Desulfosediminicola ganghwensis: one gene and its partner. The protein of the gene in region 1 interacts with the protein of each later gene in a pairwise test. Links are inferred from orthologs where the notes say so. Each region holds a gene or a part of one and is shown on either strand. Other genes may lie near its edges.

Region 1 (8,058 bases):
TGATAACGGTACCGTATGTGCGTCGGAACAGGCCATCGTCACCGAATCCGTTATCGCCGATAAAGTCAAATCGACCCTTATCGCCCACGGCGGGTACTTCCTGAAAGGCGAAGAGCTTGAGCAAGTAAAACGTGTCATGGAACGTGCCAACGGCAGCATGAACCCTGACATTGTCGGCCGCGATGCCGGGTATATTGCCAGCCTCGCAGGCATCAGCATCCCGGCAAATGTGCGACTGCTCATTTCCGATGAAAAAGGCATTGGCCCCAATTATCCTTTTTCAAAAGAGAAACTCACCGCCCTGCTCGGCTTCTACGTGGTCGAAGACTGGCAGGAAGCATGTGAAACGTGCCATGCCCTTCTTGAAAATGGCGGTATCGGCCACTCCCTTAGTATTCACTCGACCAATGAAGAGGTTATCCGCGAGTTTGGACTGCGAAAACCTGTATCGAGAATACTGGTTAATACCCCCTCCACCCAGGGCGCAGTAGGTATCACAACTTCACTCTTCCCTTCATTCACCCTTGGTTGCGGTACGGTCGGCGGCAGCTCGACTTCTGACAATGTCACTCCGCTCAACCTGATGAATATCAGAAGGGTTGCCTATGATCTGGGCAACAGCCCCTGTGAAGTAGCTGCTCCGGATAGCACTGGTAGCGAAACAATAGATGTCAATGCGATCACAGCAATGATCGTCAAACAGTTGAAAGAGATGGTTTAACCCCAAGCCAGTTGAGCTCGGTAAATCATCAGCAAACAATAACAATGCAAGGAGAATATCATGTCCTCTTCGAACGCTCTTGGAATGATTGAAACAAAAGGTCTCGTTGGTGCTGTGGAAGCAGCAGATGCAATGGTCAAAGCCGCCAACGTAACACTTGTCGGTAAGTCTCAGGTTGGCGGTGGACTCGTTACCGTCATGGTTCGCGGCGATGTCGGTGCAGTCAAGGCTGCTACCGATGCAGGTGCCGCAGCCGCCGCAAATGTTGGTGAACTGATCAGCGTTCACGTTATCCCACGCCCCCATAGCGAGGTGGAGACCATCCTCCCCAAGGCGGAAGCCTAAGCAGTGATGGATATTGAAGAAGGGGCGCTTACGCCCCTTCTCAGATCTCTTTAGCAGGTATATCTATTGCGGTTTGAAGGGATTTGAAGTTGCAGGTAAACAAACATTGGTCTGAAAGTACAGTAAGTATGAACGAGAAAGATTTTACAGCCATACTGGAAGGTATCTTAAGAAACGTTGTTGAACAAATCGGCACCGGAACACCTGGGAATGACTGCAGCACCATAAAAGATCCCATTCCTGTCGAGTTGTCAGGCCGACATGTACATTTGAGTGAAAGTGATGCCCTGGCATTGTTCGGGACCTCCCTTACTCCAGTGCGGGAACTCTCCCAGCCAGGTCAGTTCTTGTGCAAAGAGCGGGTCAGGTTGATTGGCCCCAAAGGGGTGATGGATAATGTGGCGGTTCTTGGCCCTTCCCGGGATAGCTCCCAGGTGGAAATTTCCAAGACCGATTGCCGCATTCTCGGTATCGATGCACCGGTTCGACAGTCCGGCGACATTGCAAGTACTCCAGGCATAATACTTGCCTCTCAGACCGGCATCGTCGGTCTTGAAGAAGGGGTGATCGTGGCCGCCCGCCACATCCATATGTCGCCTGAAGATTCCCGCAGATTTGGCGTATCTGATAGAGACAAGGTCCAGGTTCAGCTGGACGGAGACCGTCCGCTGACCCTTCAGGATGTACTGGTTCGTGTTGATCCATCATTCAAGCTCGCCATGCACATCGACCCGGATGAGGGCAACAGTGCCGGATGGAACAATGCCGTAACAGGGCACATCGTCTGCTAGCAGGTGATTTATTATGGATTTCGAAGCAATTAATCGGCAGATCAGCCTGGTAGAGAGCTGTATTGACCACACCATACCGGTTCAACCGAACGAAAAGCTCTACGTTGGTGTCGACCTGGGAACCGCCTATATCGTGGTCGTGGTACTGAACAATGAGAAGCAGCCTGTTGCCTGCGCGATGGAATTCAGCCAGGTAATCAAGGACGGGCTTGTGGTCGACTATATCGGTGCCACCAGGATTGTCCGAAAACTTGTGAACGAGCTGAACCAGCGGCTGGGCAGAGAACTGACCCACACGGCCATCGCCGTGCCGCCGGGAACCGGGAGCAAGGACTGCAAAACCCACAGTTACGTCGTGGAGAGTGCTGGCCTGGAGGTTACCGCTGTTCTTGATGAGCCGACCGCAGCCAATGGAGTGCTTGGCCTGCAGAATGGGGTCATTGTCGATATTGGCGGAGGTACAACCGGCCTCTCCGTTCTTGATAAGGGGCAAGTTGTTTACGTGGCTGATGAGCCAACCGGTGGCACTCATCTCACCCTCGTTCTGGCAGGTAATTACGGCATCAGCTTTAGCGAAGGTGAAGAGTTAAAGAAACAGAACGATCGGCATGATGAAATTCTTCCTATAGTCCGCCCTGTCATCCAGAAAATGGCCACCATAGTCAACAGTCATATCCATGGCCGCCAAATTTCAAATATACACCTCGTCGGCGGCACCTGTTGCCTCACGGGCATGGAAAAAATCATGGAAAAGGAAATCGGTATTCCGGTTTACAAGCCCGCCAATCCTTTTCTGGTTACACCGCTTGGAATTGCACTCAATTGCTGATTATGGAGAAGATGGTGGATGTAAATGAACTCGTCCGGACGATTGCTCAGGAAGTGATCAGGCAACTACAGGGACAGCAGAAAAAGAAGTGCATCATGGTACTGACTGATAAGAACGACGTTTCAGCTGATACCCTTCATGACCTGGTCGGGACTGACAGCGAGTTGCTGTATATTGGCGACAGTTCAGTCAACAGGGAAATAGACCGCTACATCCTACCTTATCTTTCCTGTAGCGATATGGCAGATCTCGCCAACGGCAGAGCAGACGGGGCCCCCATGACCGAAGTATTAAAGTTGTTGCTGGCCGGTACAGCGATCGAAGCGGTTGACTACGAGCACCGTCGCTACAGCGAGACTGCTCCAGGCCCACTCTTTCTGCTCTACGAAAAGTATATGGAAACCCTGAGCGGTTACGGACTTAAACCGTTCAAGCATAAGCAGCCGGAATATATACGATGCTGGGAGCCACTGATTACGGAGCAGGTCGTGGCCAATACCAAGCAGCAGGGAGCATCTCTCCTGCAGACGCTCACCAGTGCCCAGGTCACCCCTTTAGCAGCTGAAGCTGCCAAAGATCTAAATATTATAATTAATAAATGTCTATGAGGGCTTAAGCCGTATGATTATCTGCAAGGTTATAGGCAACGTCTGGGCAACCAGAAAGAAAGAATCGCTGAACGGTCTGAAGTTAATGGTTGTTCGCCGTATTGATGCCAACCAGGACGAGGAAGGTGCGGCGGCCGACAGCTTTGTTGCTGTGGACTGCGTAGGCGCTGGAATCGGAGAACCGGTACTGGTGGCCACAGGGAGTTCTGCACGTATGGCATTGAGGAATCAGGACAGCCCGGTCGACGCGGCAATCATCGGCATAATAGACGGCAGCGACGGCTGATCCCATTAGGATTGCTGGGAAATGTCTGTTGTGCAAATTCCACATTATTGGATGTAACAGTGCGTAATCATAATCAATTCATCGACGTGGACACGCTCGGCATTGTCGAGGTGCAATCCATCGCCGGCGGCGTAGAACTCGCCGATACGATGATGAAAACGGCCGATATCCGGCTTATGAGAGCTGCGACTATCTGCTCCGGAAGGTATCTGATCTTTGTGGCCGGTGACAGGGCGGCGGTTTCCAGTTCCGTGCAAACGGCCCGTGAATCAGGCCGGTCTCTGAAAGGCAGCTTCATCATCTCGAATGCCTCATCTGAGTTGTTGAATGTCCTGCAACGAGACGGGCAACCTGCAGAGGGTGATGCAATAGGCATAGTTGAATGCCGTTCTGTCGCCGCGGGCATTGCCGCCGCAGATAGGGCTGCCAAACGTTCAGCCATTCAACTACTCCGGCTGGTGACAGGGCAGGGTATTAATGGAAAATCCTATTTCGTTCTCAGTGGCGACGTTGCATCCGTACGAGAAGCCACCGAAAACGCAGAAGCAGCTCTTGGCAAAAACCTTGTGGAGGCGGTCGTTATACCTCGACCCGATGCCTCCGTCGTCAGTTCTCTCATCAGGGGAGTGAGGTAAATCATGAAGAAAAAACTTGTAGAACAAAGCAATATCGAATCCTTCATCTGCCAGGCAAATGGTGCCATCTATGTTGACAGCACCATGATCCTGACCCCAGGTGCAAAGGATGAACTGAGTAAACGGAAGATCAGGACCGTTCGTGATGCCAAACCGGCTGCGTGTTGCGGCGGCTACCACGCCTGCCCTGCCCGTCTCTGCGACGGTGTTGCCGAAGATGCCGATTTTGAACGACTTTTTTACGGAGTGGCTGCAATGGTAAAAGAGGAGTACGGCATTGAGGATCCTGAAAAGCTGAAGGAAATCAGTCACCAGATCGTACAGACCCTCAAAAAATTATAATTTAACGAAATAAAGGAGAAACCGAAAATGAGTGCACTTGGAATGATAGAGACAAGAGGACTTGTCGGCGCAGTAGAAGCCGCCGATGCCATGGTAAAAGCTGCTAACGTTGAGCTTGTCGGCCGCGAACAGGTCGGTGGCGGACTGGTAACAGTTCTGGTACGCGGTGACGTGGGTGCGGTGAAAGCTGCCACAGATGCAGGTGCCGCCGCTGCCGAGCGTGTCGGGGAATTGAAAAGCGTTCATGTCATCCCCCGTCCGCACAGTGAAGTTGAAATAATCCTGCCCAAAGCGCAGGGGTAAGAATTCAATCCGGTTGGTATTTCGCCTGCCCGTCAGGTTCTGTAGTCTGAACCCTCGGGCTTGTTATTGATGTACGTGGAGTATTGAGTGTGACACAGTTTTACGGCAAGACAAAAATCTGTTACGGCGTTGACGCCATGGAGTCTCTTGAGCAGCTCGCTGCAAAAAAGGCTTTTATTGTTACGGACCAATTCATGGTGAAGACCGGGTTTGTGGATCGAGTGGTAAGTCACCTTGACCGAAGAGGTGTTTCGCACCTGGTTTTCTCCGATGTCGAGTCAGATCCCTCCCTGGAGACAGTCACCAGGGGCGCGAAGCTTTTTCTTGAAAACAGGGCGGATCTCCTCATCGCCCTTGGCGGTGGTTCCCCCATCGATGCGGCCAAAGCCATCGTTTACTTCGCCCACAAAGCCTCGGAGGATGTTGTCAAACCAACGCTTGTGGCAATTCCGACAACCAGCGGTACCGGATCCGAGGTGACCGACATCTCCGTGGTCACAGACAAGGTAAATGAGGTCAAGATCCCCTTAAGTGACGAGTTGCTGATTCCTGACGTGGCAATTCTCGATGCGCGGTTTACCCGCACCCTTCCACCCGCCATTACCGGCGCCACTGGAATGGATGTGCTGACCCACGCCATCGAGGCCTATACGTCGAGACAGGCCAATGCCTTCACCTCGATTTATGCCAGGTACGCCATACGCTACGTGTTCAGCTACCTGTTGCGGGCCTATCGGAACGGCGATGATATGGAGGCCAGGGAACACATGCTGCTCGGCTCCTGCATGGCGGGTATGGCATTCAATAACAGCGGACTCGGCATCACCCATTCCATCGCCCACAGCCTCGGAGGCATGTTCCATATTCCACATGGGCTTGCCAATGCGGTTGTCCTTCCCCAGGTGATCCGGTTCAATAGCTTCGATGTCGGTATCCGTTTTCAGGAAATCGCCCAGATGCTGTCACTTCCCGCTGCCACTGTGGAAGAAGGTACCTCGAGCCTGATCAAGGCCGTTTGCGACCTCAATGAAGCAATGGGAATCCCTGCCAGGATTAGCATGTTGGAAATCGGGCAGGAGGAATATTTCAATAATCTCGAGGTAATTTCCTGCAATGTATTGAACGACATCTGTACCCAAGGAAACCCGAGAAAACCTTCAAAGAGAGATATTATCGAGTTACTAAAGCTGGCCTGGTAGCGAAATGGCCTGTAATGACCTTTCTGGAAGAACGTGTGATGAATGAACAGATATTACAGAAGATTTGCGAGGCAGGAGTTGTCGGGGCAGGTGGAGCCGGCCTGCCGACACATGTGAAAGCAAGAGCGAATGTGGAGACGGTTCTGGTTAACGGCGCCTCCTGCGAGCCTCTGTTGATGAGCGACCCCTACCTCCTCGAGACCAAAACGGATTTAGTGATCCAGGGCCTTAAAGAGATCATGACATGTACAGGGGCCTCTAGGGGAATCATCTGCCTGAAAGGTAAGCATAAAGACGCCCTTGCTGCTGTTCAGGACCGAGTAAGCAAAGAGCCGATTGAGCAATCACTGGCCCTTGAATTGTATGAACTCGAAGATTTCTATCCGGCAGGTGATGAGCAGGTGCTGGTCCACGAGGTGTTGGGCAAGACTGTTCCGGAGCGTGGTATTCCCCTCCAGCTTGGCGCGGTGGTCAGCAATGTCGAATCGCTGTATAACGTCGCTCTGGCCATGGAGAATCGCCCCGTTACCCACCGCTACCTTACCGTGACAGGTGAGGTTGCCAAGCCGATGGTCGTGAAAGTACCCGTCGGTACTCCGGTCTCCGATGTACTTGCCTTTGCCGGCGGACCTACGCTCGCCAACTTCAAGGTTGTGGACGGTGGGCCGATGATGGGCCGTGTACTGAAGGATATCGATCAGCCTGTCACCAAAACCACCAGTGCTCTTATCCTATTACCATGCAATCACACGGTCGTAACAGGAAAGGTCATGGATCCGGCGAAACTGCGCCGCATCACCAATACTGTCTGCTGTCAGTGCAGCCGCTGTACCGATCTCTGCCCCAGAAACCTGCTCGGACATTCCCTGCATCCCCACAAGCTCATGCGGGTTCTCGACTCACAGGTCCTGGAGAGCCCTCTGGCGCGAGAAGCTCTGCTCTGCTCCGAATGCGGAATTTGTGAAAAATATGCCTGCCCGATGATGGTTTCCCCCCGGGAGGTCAATGCCCAAATCAAGAAAGTACTGATGGCAGCGAACGTCACCTGGGAAGCTTCGGACAAAGAGCTGTTGGCAAACCGTTTCCGAAAAAATCGCGCAGTGCCGACCAGCAGGCTCATCCAGCGTCTGAATCTGAGTCACTACGAGGCCTATGCTCGCTACCGCGGTGAACTCTCCGCGTCCCGGGTTAGCCTGGCACTTCGACAGCATATAGGCGCTCCTGCACAGTGCGTGGTCTCACCGGGAGATCATGTAAAAATGGGTGATCTGGTCGGTGAAATACCGGAAGGCGCGATGGGGGCACGGGTACATGCCAGTATTGACGGCATAGTTGAATCTGTGAGTGACGGCAAAGTAACCATCAGCAGGGGCTGAAAGAAGAGGCTAATACTATGATTTTACGTACAATAGGTTGTGTCGAACTCAACAGCATTGCCTGGGGCATGCATGTCGCAGATGAAATGGTCAAAGCAGCCAGCGTGCAACTGGTGATGGCCAGGCCTACCTGTCCGGGCAGATATTTAGTGGTGGTTACCGGGGATACAGGAGCCGTGCAAAGTTCCGTTGAGGTTGGCAGAGAACTTGCCGCTGATATGGCTGTTGACTGGTTTACCATCCCAAGTGTTCATCCGGATGTCATTCCAGCTCTCAGCGCCACCTCGATTATCCCAAAAATCAATGCACTTGGCGTCATTGAAACCTGCACCACCGCATCTTGCATACTTGCTGCCGACGCTGCAGCGAAAGCGGGAGAGGTGCAGCTCATTGAAATCCGCATGGCTGCAGGTCTTGGAGGTAAAGCTTTTGTCACCATGACCGGTGATGTCGGCTCCGTGAAGGCCTCCGTCGAAGCCGGTATCGAAGCGGTAGGTGATGCTGGTCCGGTTCACAGCCATGTGGTTATTCCTGCCCCAAGTGAAGAACTGAAAGCCAATCTATTATAGGCATAGCGAAGTTTCGAATCTGGTTCCGCGGCCCCACCTCGTGCAACCAGGTTC
Region 2 (7,838 bases), 4.2 Mb from region 1 along the record:
AAAACCAAAGGAACAAGTCACGAGGCATGGGATAAAACAAAGGACGGGAGTTCCAAGGCTGTAGATAAAAGCGGAGACGCTCTGGAGTCAGCAGGGGATAAGGCCGCAAGCATCTGGGATAAGACCAAAAAAGGTACCAGTTCATGGTACAATAAAGCCAAAAAGAAAGTACATGATATGACCGCGCCTGAAACTACTGAGAACTAAGAAGCAGGAGAGGAGAGTACATACGGGCGTGGTTGGCTGCAACCTGACCGGCAAATTTCACGAAAATCGCAAACTACCTCATCCGGTTACATAGAGGTTGTGATTTTCACCCTCCGGGCGTCCGTGAGAAGCGCCCCTGGGATGCAGGTCGATACAACCCTCAAATTTGAGCAGGCTGTTTCAACACGCGAAATAGGCACGTTAGTGATGCAGGAAAAGGGAGAGTTTTTCGGAACTCTCCCTTTTTTTTATCGTAGTGTGCTGATATGTGAGAGAGTACAATATCTGTTGAGTAGAGCTCCTGGTAATTGGCGGGCCGCGAGCTTTAAAGAAACCGCTCTAATTCAGAGAATGGATGCCATATGGAAGGTGTTATAAAATTCAATCTCCACTATACCCAGCAACCCTGCGTCACACCGGAGATGACTGCGGAGCTGAGTGGCTGGCGGTATATCATGCATAAACTGCAGCTGATCGGGCAGGATCAGGCTCGCTATATGGGGTACGGTTTTGGCAACCTCAGCAAACGTTGTGATGATGAACCGCAAAGCTTTATCATTACCGGAACCCAGACAGGCAGTTCATTGTTTCTGCCTCATACCGAATATAGCAAAGTAACTGCCTGTGATCCGTTTGATAACAGTATCACCGCCACAGGCATGACCAAGCCATCTTCCGAAGCTCTGACCCATGGTCAGCTCTATCAGATAGATAGCGCGATTCAGTCTGTGCTGCACGTCCATTCGCCACGGATCTGGAACTATCGGGAGCAACTTGGTCTGCCGGTCACCAGGGAAGGGGCAGCCTATGGCACTGTGGAAATGGCCCTGGAGGTGGCCAGAATCTTCAGAGAATCTTCAGGTCAGAGTGCAAAGTGTTTCGTTATGGGCGGACACGAGGATGGTGTGGTCAGTTTCGGTGTATCAATCCAGGAAGCATGTGAGACAATGATAGCGGTACTCGCTCAAGCGGTGGCACTTGGAGGAGGGAAATAGGTGGTCGATGCAATCACGCCTCTCATCGCCATGGGAATGCGTTGGGAGCATGACACCTTCGCCATCCTTGACCAGACTATTCTGCCCCATGAAGAGCACTGGCTGATTTGCGATACTATAGATGACTTGATTGAGGCTATTCAACGCCTGGCGATTCGTGGTGCACCGACCATCGGCATATCTTCGGCTCTGCTCCTGGCAACTTTAGCCATACGTGGTGCATCACCTTTTGAACTCGCCAGGGATGCTGCCCGATTACGCAAGGCCCGCCCCACAGCAGTTAACCTGATAAACAATATTGATCGCCTGGTAGAGAAAATTGACAGCCCGAATTACCCGGAATCGGTAATTGAGCAAGCACAGGCAATCTTTAACGAGGACCGAGAGCTTTGTGATCGTATTGCAGATAACGGTGCAGCCTTGATAGGCAAAAATGAACGCATACTTACCCACTGCAATACCGGCGGGCTTGCAACTGCCGGAATCGGAACAGCCCTGGGCGTAATCCGCCGAGCCCATGAGCAGGGCAAGAACCCCATGGTCTGGGTTGATGAGACCCGACCGCTTTTACAGGGGGGAAGGCTCACTGCCTGGGAATGCGGCAAGCTTGGTATTCGCCATTCAATTATCTGTGATTCCGCCGCAGCAATGCTTATGCAGGGCGGCGAAGTTGATACCGTGCTGGTGGGTGCTGACCGGATAGCTGCCAACGGCGATTTCGCGAATAAAATAGGCACCTATAGCCTGGCAGTATTGGCTTCCTTTCATGAAATTCCTTTCTACGTTGTTGCGCCGTCCACCACTATTGATGGCAACTGCCCGACAGGTGCTGAAATTGAGATTGAAGAACGGGGCATGAACGAAGTACGCGGGGTGCCTGGAGTGGAGGGGACATGCCTGTGGGCGCCGAAGTCCAGTCCTGCGTTTAACCCCGCCTTTGATGTAACTCCCGCTGAATTGGTGACAGGTTGGGTGCTGGATGGGGGTGTATATACACGGGAGCAGTATATCCAGAATTATCAGGAAAAATCTTCGCTCTAAGGGGTGGAGTTGAAGTCAAATCCCAATTCCTTTAAACGGTGATCTGTCCTGCAGTATGGTGTTCTGGTAGAGACAGTTCATGCTCTTTTGCGCAAAGGGCTTTCTCTTTTGGCAGGCTGTCTTATCCTTTAGCTATTCAGGCAGTTGCCTGGGTGGCGCTGCCTGAACATCAGGCCGGCCCGCCAGTTACACACGCACGGGTAGGGGAAGGAGAGCCGGTGATAAAACCAGATTACCTACAGGTGACCTTATGATCGAGAAAACACAGACCGCTTCTACAAAGAATATGGATCCCTTCTGGAACTGTGGAAATTGCGGAAATACGCTGCAGGCTCCTGCCGCGCCTGAGCAATGCCCAAGTTGTTCCAAAAAATGCGAATTCAAAGATGTCAGCTGTTATACTCCCGACTGCGGTGGGCCGGGAAAAATCGATCCCAGACTCGTCTGAGGCCGGTTGGCACATGGTGATGTCCTCTCCTGGCGCAGGGGGATTTTCTGCGCCGGGATGACTGCCTGAGTCTCGGATACCTGGTTCTGGTGTTCTTAATAAGACACCGCCGCACCGTTTTTTTCTCGTTGTTGGAAAATGCTGCCATACTTTTTCTGCTTAATATCCGCTCTTCATTCCTGTCGAGAACCCCTGTCTGAACGCGTTATAATCACAAGCTAATTGACCGATTGAATTTTCCTTGATAAGTACTATCTGGAATTGGTGTGTTCTATTTAAATTCAAGAAAACCGTGATCACTCGATGAGACAGAATAACGGAGAAGTTGTAAGCCCGGCCCTGGAAGTGAAAGGCAGCGTCCTGACCATAATCACGCTGCATATTATGGAAACGCAGCCTGACCGCCTGTATCCGCAGCTGGAGAAGAAATTCGGCAAGGCACAAGCGTTTTTCAAGAATGCCCCGGTGATATTGGACCTCGAAGAGATAGATAAAAAGGGGAAGGCCGAACTGGATTTTGGTCTGTTGGTCAATACCCTGCGAGAGTTCGGCCTGGTTCTGGTTGGTGTCCGGAGCAGTGATGCCTTTTTATGTGAACGGGTGGTGGAGGCAGGCTTGGGTTTACTTCCACCGGTCAAGAGCAGAAGTAGCAAAATCGTTCAGGATGATACTGAAGAATCAGAAACTCAATCTGAATCGCGGGATAGAAAAACCGATAATGAATCCAGATCTGTAGCACCCACCAAAGTTATCAATCAGCCGGTCCGATCCGGGCAGCAGGTATTTGCCCCGGAGGGTGATCTTGTAATCCTCTCGTCGGTCAATGCCGGGGCCGAGGTGCTTGCTGCCGGAAATATTCATATTTATGGAGCACTGCGTGGGCGTGCGTTGGCTGGAATTAACGGAGATTCAACTTCACGCATTTTTAGTCTGCAGTCAGACCCTGAACTGATCGCTATCGCAGGGGAGTATATGGTTAATGAGTCACTTGACCAGAATGTACTGAACCACAGCGCGGTATTCTCCCTCAGTGATGGCAGCCTGAAGGCTCAGGTGGTTGGCTCATTCACACCGACTTGATAAATAAAAATAAATATATTCAACCTTTTATAAGGTATACGTCATGGAAGATACAATACAGCCCTTGAATGAAAAAAGACCGCTGGGTCAGGTCGTGGTTGTCACCTCCGGTAAAGGCGGTGTCGGTAAAACCACCACCAGTGCAGCGTTTGCTGCAGGCCTCGCAGTACGTGGATATAAAACGGTTGTGATCGATTTTGATGTCGGTCTGCGCAATCTCGATCTTATCATGGGCTGCGAGAGGCGTGTTGTTTATGATCTCCTAAACGTAATCCATGGCGAGGGCTCACTTCATCAGGCTCTGATCAAAGATAAAAGGATTGCCAACCTCTCAATTCTCCCGGCCTCCCAGACCCGTGACAAGGATGCGTTGACCCTGGAAGGTGTCGGTGAGGTTATTGACGCTTTGCGGCAAAAATTTGATTACATCATCTGTGATTCCCCCGCCGGTATCGAAAAGGGTGCCATGACCGCTATGTATTACGCGGATGTGGCCTTGGTTGTGGCTAATCCGGAAATTTCTTCCGTCCGTGATTCAGACAGGATGATTGGTATTCTTGCCAGCAAGAGCCGGCGGGCAGAGCAGGATCTTGAGCCCATCAAGGAACATCTGATCATCACCCGCTACGATCCGAGCCGGGTAAACAAGGGAGAGATGCTGAGTGCAGACGACGTAAACCAGATTCTCGCCATCCCTTTCTTAGGAGTTGTGCCGGAATCGGAATATGTTCTGAATGCTTCAAATTCAGGTGTACCCGTTACTCTGGCCGACACAAACGATGCGGGCGATGCCTATTTCGATGTTATCGACCGCTTCCTTGGTAAAGACCATCCATTCCGTTTTATGGATGAAGAAAAGAAAAGTTTTCTCTCCCGTCTTTTTGGAACCTGATGCCATGAGTTTATTTAACGTATTCGGATCGAAAAAACAGGGTACTGCCTCCATTGCCAAGGAACGCTTGCAGATTATCGTCGCCCATGAGCGACGACACGCCTCCAGTCCCGACTATCTGCCTCAACTCCAGCAGGATATCCTCGAGGTGGTACGCAAGTATGTTCAGGTTCATGAAGACCAGATCTTTTTAAACGTCGACCGGCAGGATGACAGTGAAGTGCTTGAAGTGAATATCATGCTTTCAGATCACTAGGGTGTGAGAGGTGAGAAGTATGTAACGTTACTTCTGACATCTTCCCTCTATCCGATAGAACAGCAAAAACCGGTCAACCATTGCGGTAGACCGGCTTTTAGTTCTGGCACGTTCTGGACATGCTAACTGCTATTTAGCTTGTTCAAGGGCAACTGAGACAGCAACAGAAGCACCAACCATAGGGTTGTTGCCCATGCCGATCAAACCCATCATTTCAACGTGGGCGGGAACGGAGGATGATCCTGCGAACTGGGCATCGGAGTGCATGCGGCCCATGGTGTCGGTCATACCATAAGAGGCAGGTCCTGCGGCCATATTATCCGGGTGCAGGGTACGTCCGGTACCGCCGCCTGAGGCGACGCTGAAGTATTTCTTGCCTTCCTGCTGACACTCTTTCTTATAGGTGCCGGCAACGGGATGCTGGAAACGGGTCGGGTTGGTGGAGTTACCGGTGATAGAAACATCCACACCCTCGAGATGATTGATGGCCACACCTTCGCGAACATCGTCTGCGCCGTAGCAGCGGACTTCTGCCCGTTCACCTTTTGAATAGGCGGTCTCGCCGACGATTTTCACCTCACCGGCAGCATAGTCGAACTGGGTCTGCACATAAGTGAATCCGTTGATACGGGAGATGATCTTGGCGGCATCCTTACCAAGCCCGTTCAGTATTACCCGCAATTGAGTCTGGCGTACCCGATTAGCTGACTTGGCGATACCGATGGCGCCCTCCGCAGCGGCAAAGGACTCGTGTCCGGCCAGAAAAGCGAAACATTTCGTCTCATCTTTTAAGAGCATGGAAGCGAGGTTGCCGTGGCCTAAGCCTACTTTGCGATCATCCGCGACGGAGCCGGGGATGCAGAAAGCCTGCAGACCTTCTCCAACGGTGGCGGCGATATCGGCGGCCCTGGTGAGATCTTTTCTGATGGCGATCGCAGCACCAAGGGTATACGCCCAGCAGGCGTTGTCAAAGCAGATCGGCTGGATGGAACGAACGATCTCGGCCACATCCACACCTTTGGCCAGGCAAATCTCACGCGCTTCTTCCAGGCTCTTCATATCATACGCTTCCAGGACCGGAGTAATCTGACCGATCCGTCTGTCATAACTTTCAAACAGTGCCATTGTCAGTCTCCTTATTCGTGTCTTGGATCGATGGTTTTAACTGCGTCTGCAAAACGGCCATAGGTGCCGGATGCGGATTGTAATGCTTCGGCGGGATCGATACCTTTTTTAATAGCATCCATCATGCGGCCCAGGTTGACGAAGGTATAACCGATGATCTCATCGTTTTCATCCAGACCGATCTCGGTAACATAGCCTTCTGCAGTCTCGAGATAGCGGGGGCCTTTGGCTGCGGTACCGTAGGTGGTGCCGGTAACGGAGCGCAGGCCTTTGCCGAGATCTTCCATACCGGCGCCGACAGGCAGCCCGCCCTCTGAAAATGCTGATTGGCTGCGGCCGTAAACGATCTGCAGGAACAGTTCCCGCATGGCGACGTTGATGGCGTCACAAACCAGGTCGGTGTTCATTGCCTCGAGGATGGTTTTACCTGGCAGGATTTCTGAGGCCATGGCGGCAGAGTGGGTCATGCCTGTGCAACCCAGGGTCTCGATCAGCGCTTCTTCAATTATGCCGTTCTTGATATTGAGGGTCAGTTTGGCAGCACCCTGTTGTGGTGCACACCAGCCAACACCGTGGGTAAGACCACTGATATCGGTTACTTCTCTGGCCTTTGTCCAACCGCCTTCCTGGGGTATGGGGGAGGGGCCATGATTTGCCCCCTGCGCAACGCGGCACATCTCCATGATTTCTGAAGTGTATTGCATGCTCAACTCCTTGAACTGGATGATAAATAAAAGTTATCTCTTATGATTTTTAGAGGTTGTCACCTGCGAAAAAAATGTGAAAGTGAACAGGGATAACCAGTGTATATAGAACTCACAAACCCCTCTAACATAATGAAATTGAATCATAATGTCATAGCATTTTTTCTGAAATAAGCCTGGTGGCATATTTGTATGGGTACACGAAGAGTTATTGTGTGGGCAAAAGGTATCAATCCGCCGGTGCGGAGTTCAGCAATACTGGATTCTGCCCAAAGAGTACCTACTGTTACCGAATGAAAACCCTGACCCTGGCCTTGTCTACCCATCGACCGGAAACCCTGCAGAGAACTGCCGAGTTGATGTCTCTCAGCAAGCTGATAGTGCTTGAAGAGCCGTCGCACCCTGACTTTTACAAGATGTTGGGGGGCCAACAGTCTATTGAAGATCACCTGCTGGAACTCGACGTCGAATATCCGCTTTTTTCTACCGAGCAGTACCGGCTGGTCAGGGACTTTCACAAACTGGGCAAAAAGGTGATGCAGGTTGAGCCGTTCTGGCATCATCTCTATCGGATACAGGATTTCCTGGCGGATGGTAATGGGCCGGCTGATATAGATCGCTCCTCAGTGGAGTTTCAGGTATATGATCACGAACGGGTAGCCACAGGGCGGTTGATAGCCTATTACAAGGCGGTGCGGGGAAAAGATTACCTGAAAATCCTAAGGGCCATGGACCTTTTCGCCCGGGCTGATGCGGCGCGCTTCAGGCTGCGCGACCAATTGCGGACGACTGAGATCATGAAGTTATTGCCGCACAGTGACAGCATCTATGTGGAAGCCGGGGCCATGCACCTGTTGCTGAAGAAATACCTCTTTCAGCAGTTAGCCGCCGAAGGCGGGGGCTGGCGGTTGAAAACACATTTCATCGAACTTGAGGAGATGCGCGCCAGTGGCTATATGGGCAGCATGGTTGCCCCGGGCGATGAATTGACCCTGGCATATATGTTTGGCAGAAAGATCAGTAAAGCCCGCGCCGAAATGCTCTGTGCCCAGACCCTGGTCTATGCCAAGCTGGTCTGGAAAGAAGAGAT

What was found.
Region 2: the proteins of FCL45_RS18650 (region 1) and minC interact in binary tests that used the Escherichia coli proteins (3 or more experiments, as listed by UniProt). The link is inferred for Desulfosediminicola ganghwensis from one-to-one orthologs.

The regions. Positions count from the first base shown.
Region 1 is NZ_CP050699.1:4,356,558-4,364,615, forward strand. The notes cover bases 1,948-4,943. They hold FCL45_RS18650 (EutN/CcmL family microcompartment protein), read left to right. Parts: upstream 1,948-3,307; coding sequence 3,308-3,580; downstream 3,581-4,943. Other genes in these bases: eutJ (ethanolamine utilization protein EutJ), read left to right, coding at 1,948-2,686; FCL45_RS18645 (hypothetical protein), read left to right, coding at 2,698-3,294; FCL45_RS18655 (BMC domain-containing protein), read left to right, coding at 3,640-4,215; FCL45_RS18660 (hypothetical protein), read left to right, coding at 4,219-4,557; FCL45_RS18665 (BMC domain-containing protein), read left to right, coding at 4,585-4,860. In the rest of the region: FCL45_RS18625 (acetaldehyde dehydrogenase (acetylating)), read left to right, coding at 1-721; FCL45_RS18630 (BMC domain-containing protein), read left to right, coding at 782-1,066; FCL45_RS18635 (phosphate propanoyltransferase), read left to right, coding at 1,195-1,857; more of eutJ, read left to right, coding at 1,871-1,947; FCL45_RS18670 (1-propanol dehydrogenase PduQ), read left to right, coding at 4,950-6,059; FCL45_RS18675 (4Fe-4S dicluster domain-containing protein), read left to right, coding at 6,098-7,435; FCL45_RS18680 (BMC domain-containing protein), read left to right, coding at 7,453-8,004. UniProt on the Escherichia coli protein: Probably forms vertices in the bacterial microcompartment (BMC) dedicated to ethanolamine degradation. It may be involved in transporting positively charged molecules into and out of the BMC.
Region 2 is NZ_CP050699.1:111,008-118,845, reverse strand. What follows is about bases 2,107-4,882. They hold minC (septum site-determining protein MinC), read left to right. Parts: upstream 2,107-2,994; coding sequence 2,995-3,771; downstream 3,772-4,882. Other genes in these bases: minE (cell division topological specificity factor MinE), read left to right, coding at 4,668-4,882; minD (septum site-determining protein MinD), read left to right, coding at 3,815-4,663; FCL45_RS00485 (hypothetical protein), read right to left, coding at 2,633-2,839; mtnA (S-methyl-5-thioribose-1-phosphate isomerase), read left to right, coding at 2,107-2,243. Outside these bases: FCL45_RS00500 (hypothetical protein), read left to right, coding at 1-207; FCL45_RS00495 (class II aldolase/adducin family protein), read left to right, coding at 570-1,202; more of mtnA, read left to right, coding at 1,233-2,106; more of minE, read left to right, coding at 4,883-4,919; FCL45_RS00465 (GGGtGRT protein), read right to left, coding at 5,049-6,044; FCL45_RS00460 (iron-sulfur cluster assembly scaffold protein), read right to left, coding at 6,056-6,748; FCL45_RS00455 (hypothetical protein), read left to right, coding at 6,964-7,838. UniProt on the Escherichia coli protein: Cell division inhibitor that blocks the formation of polar Z ring septums. Rapidly oscillates between the poles of the cell to destabilize FtsZ filaments that have formed before they mature into polar Z rings. Prevents FtsZ polymerization.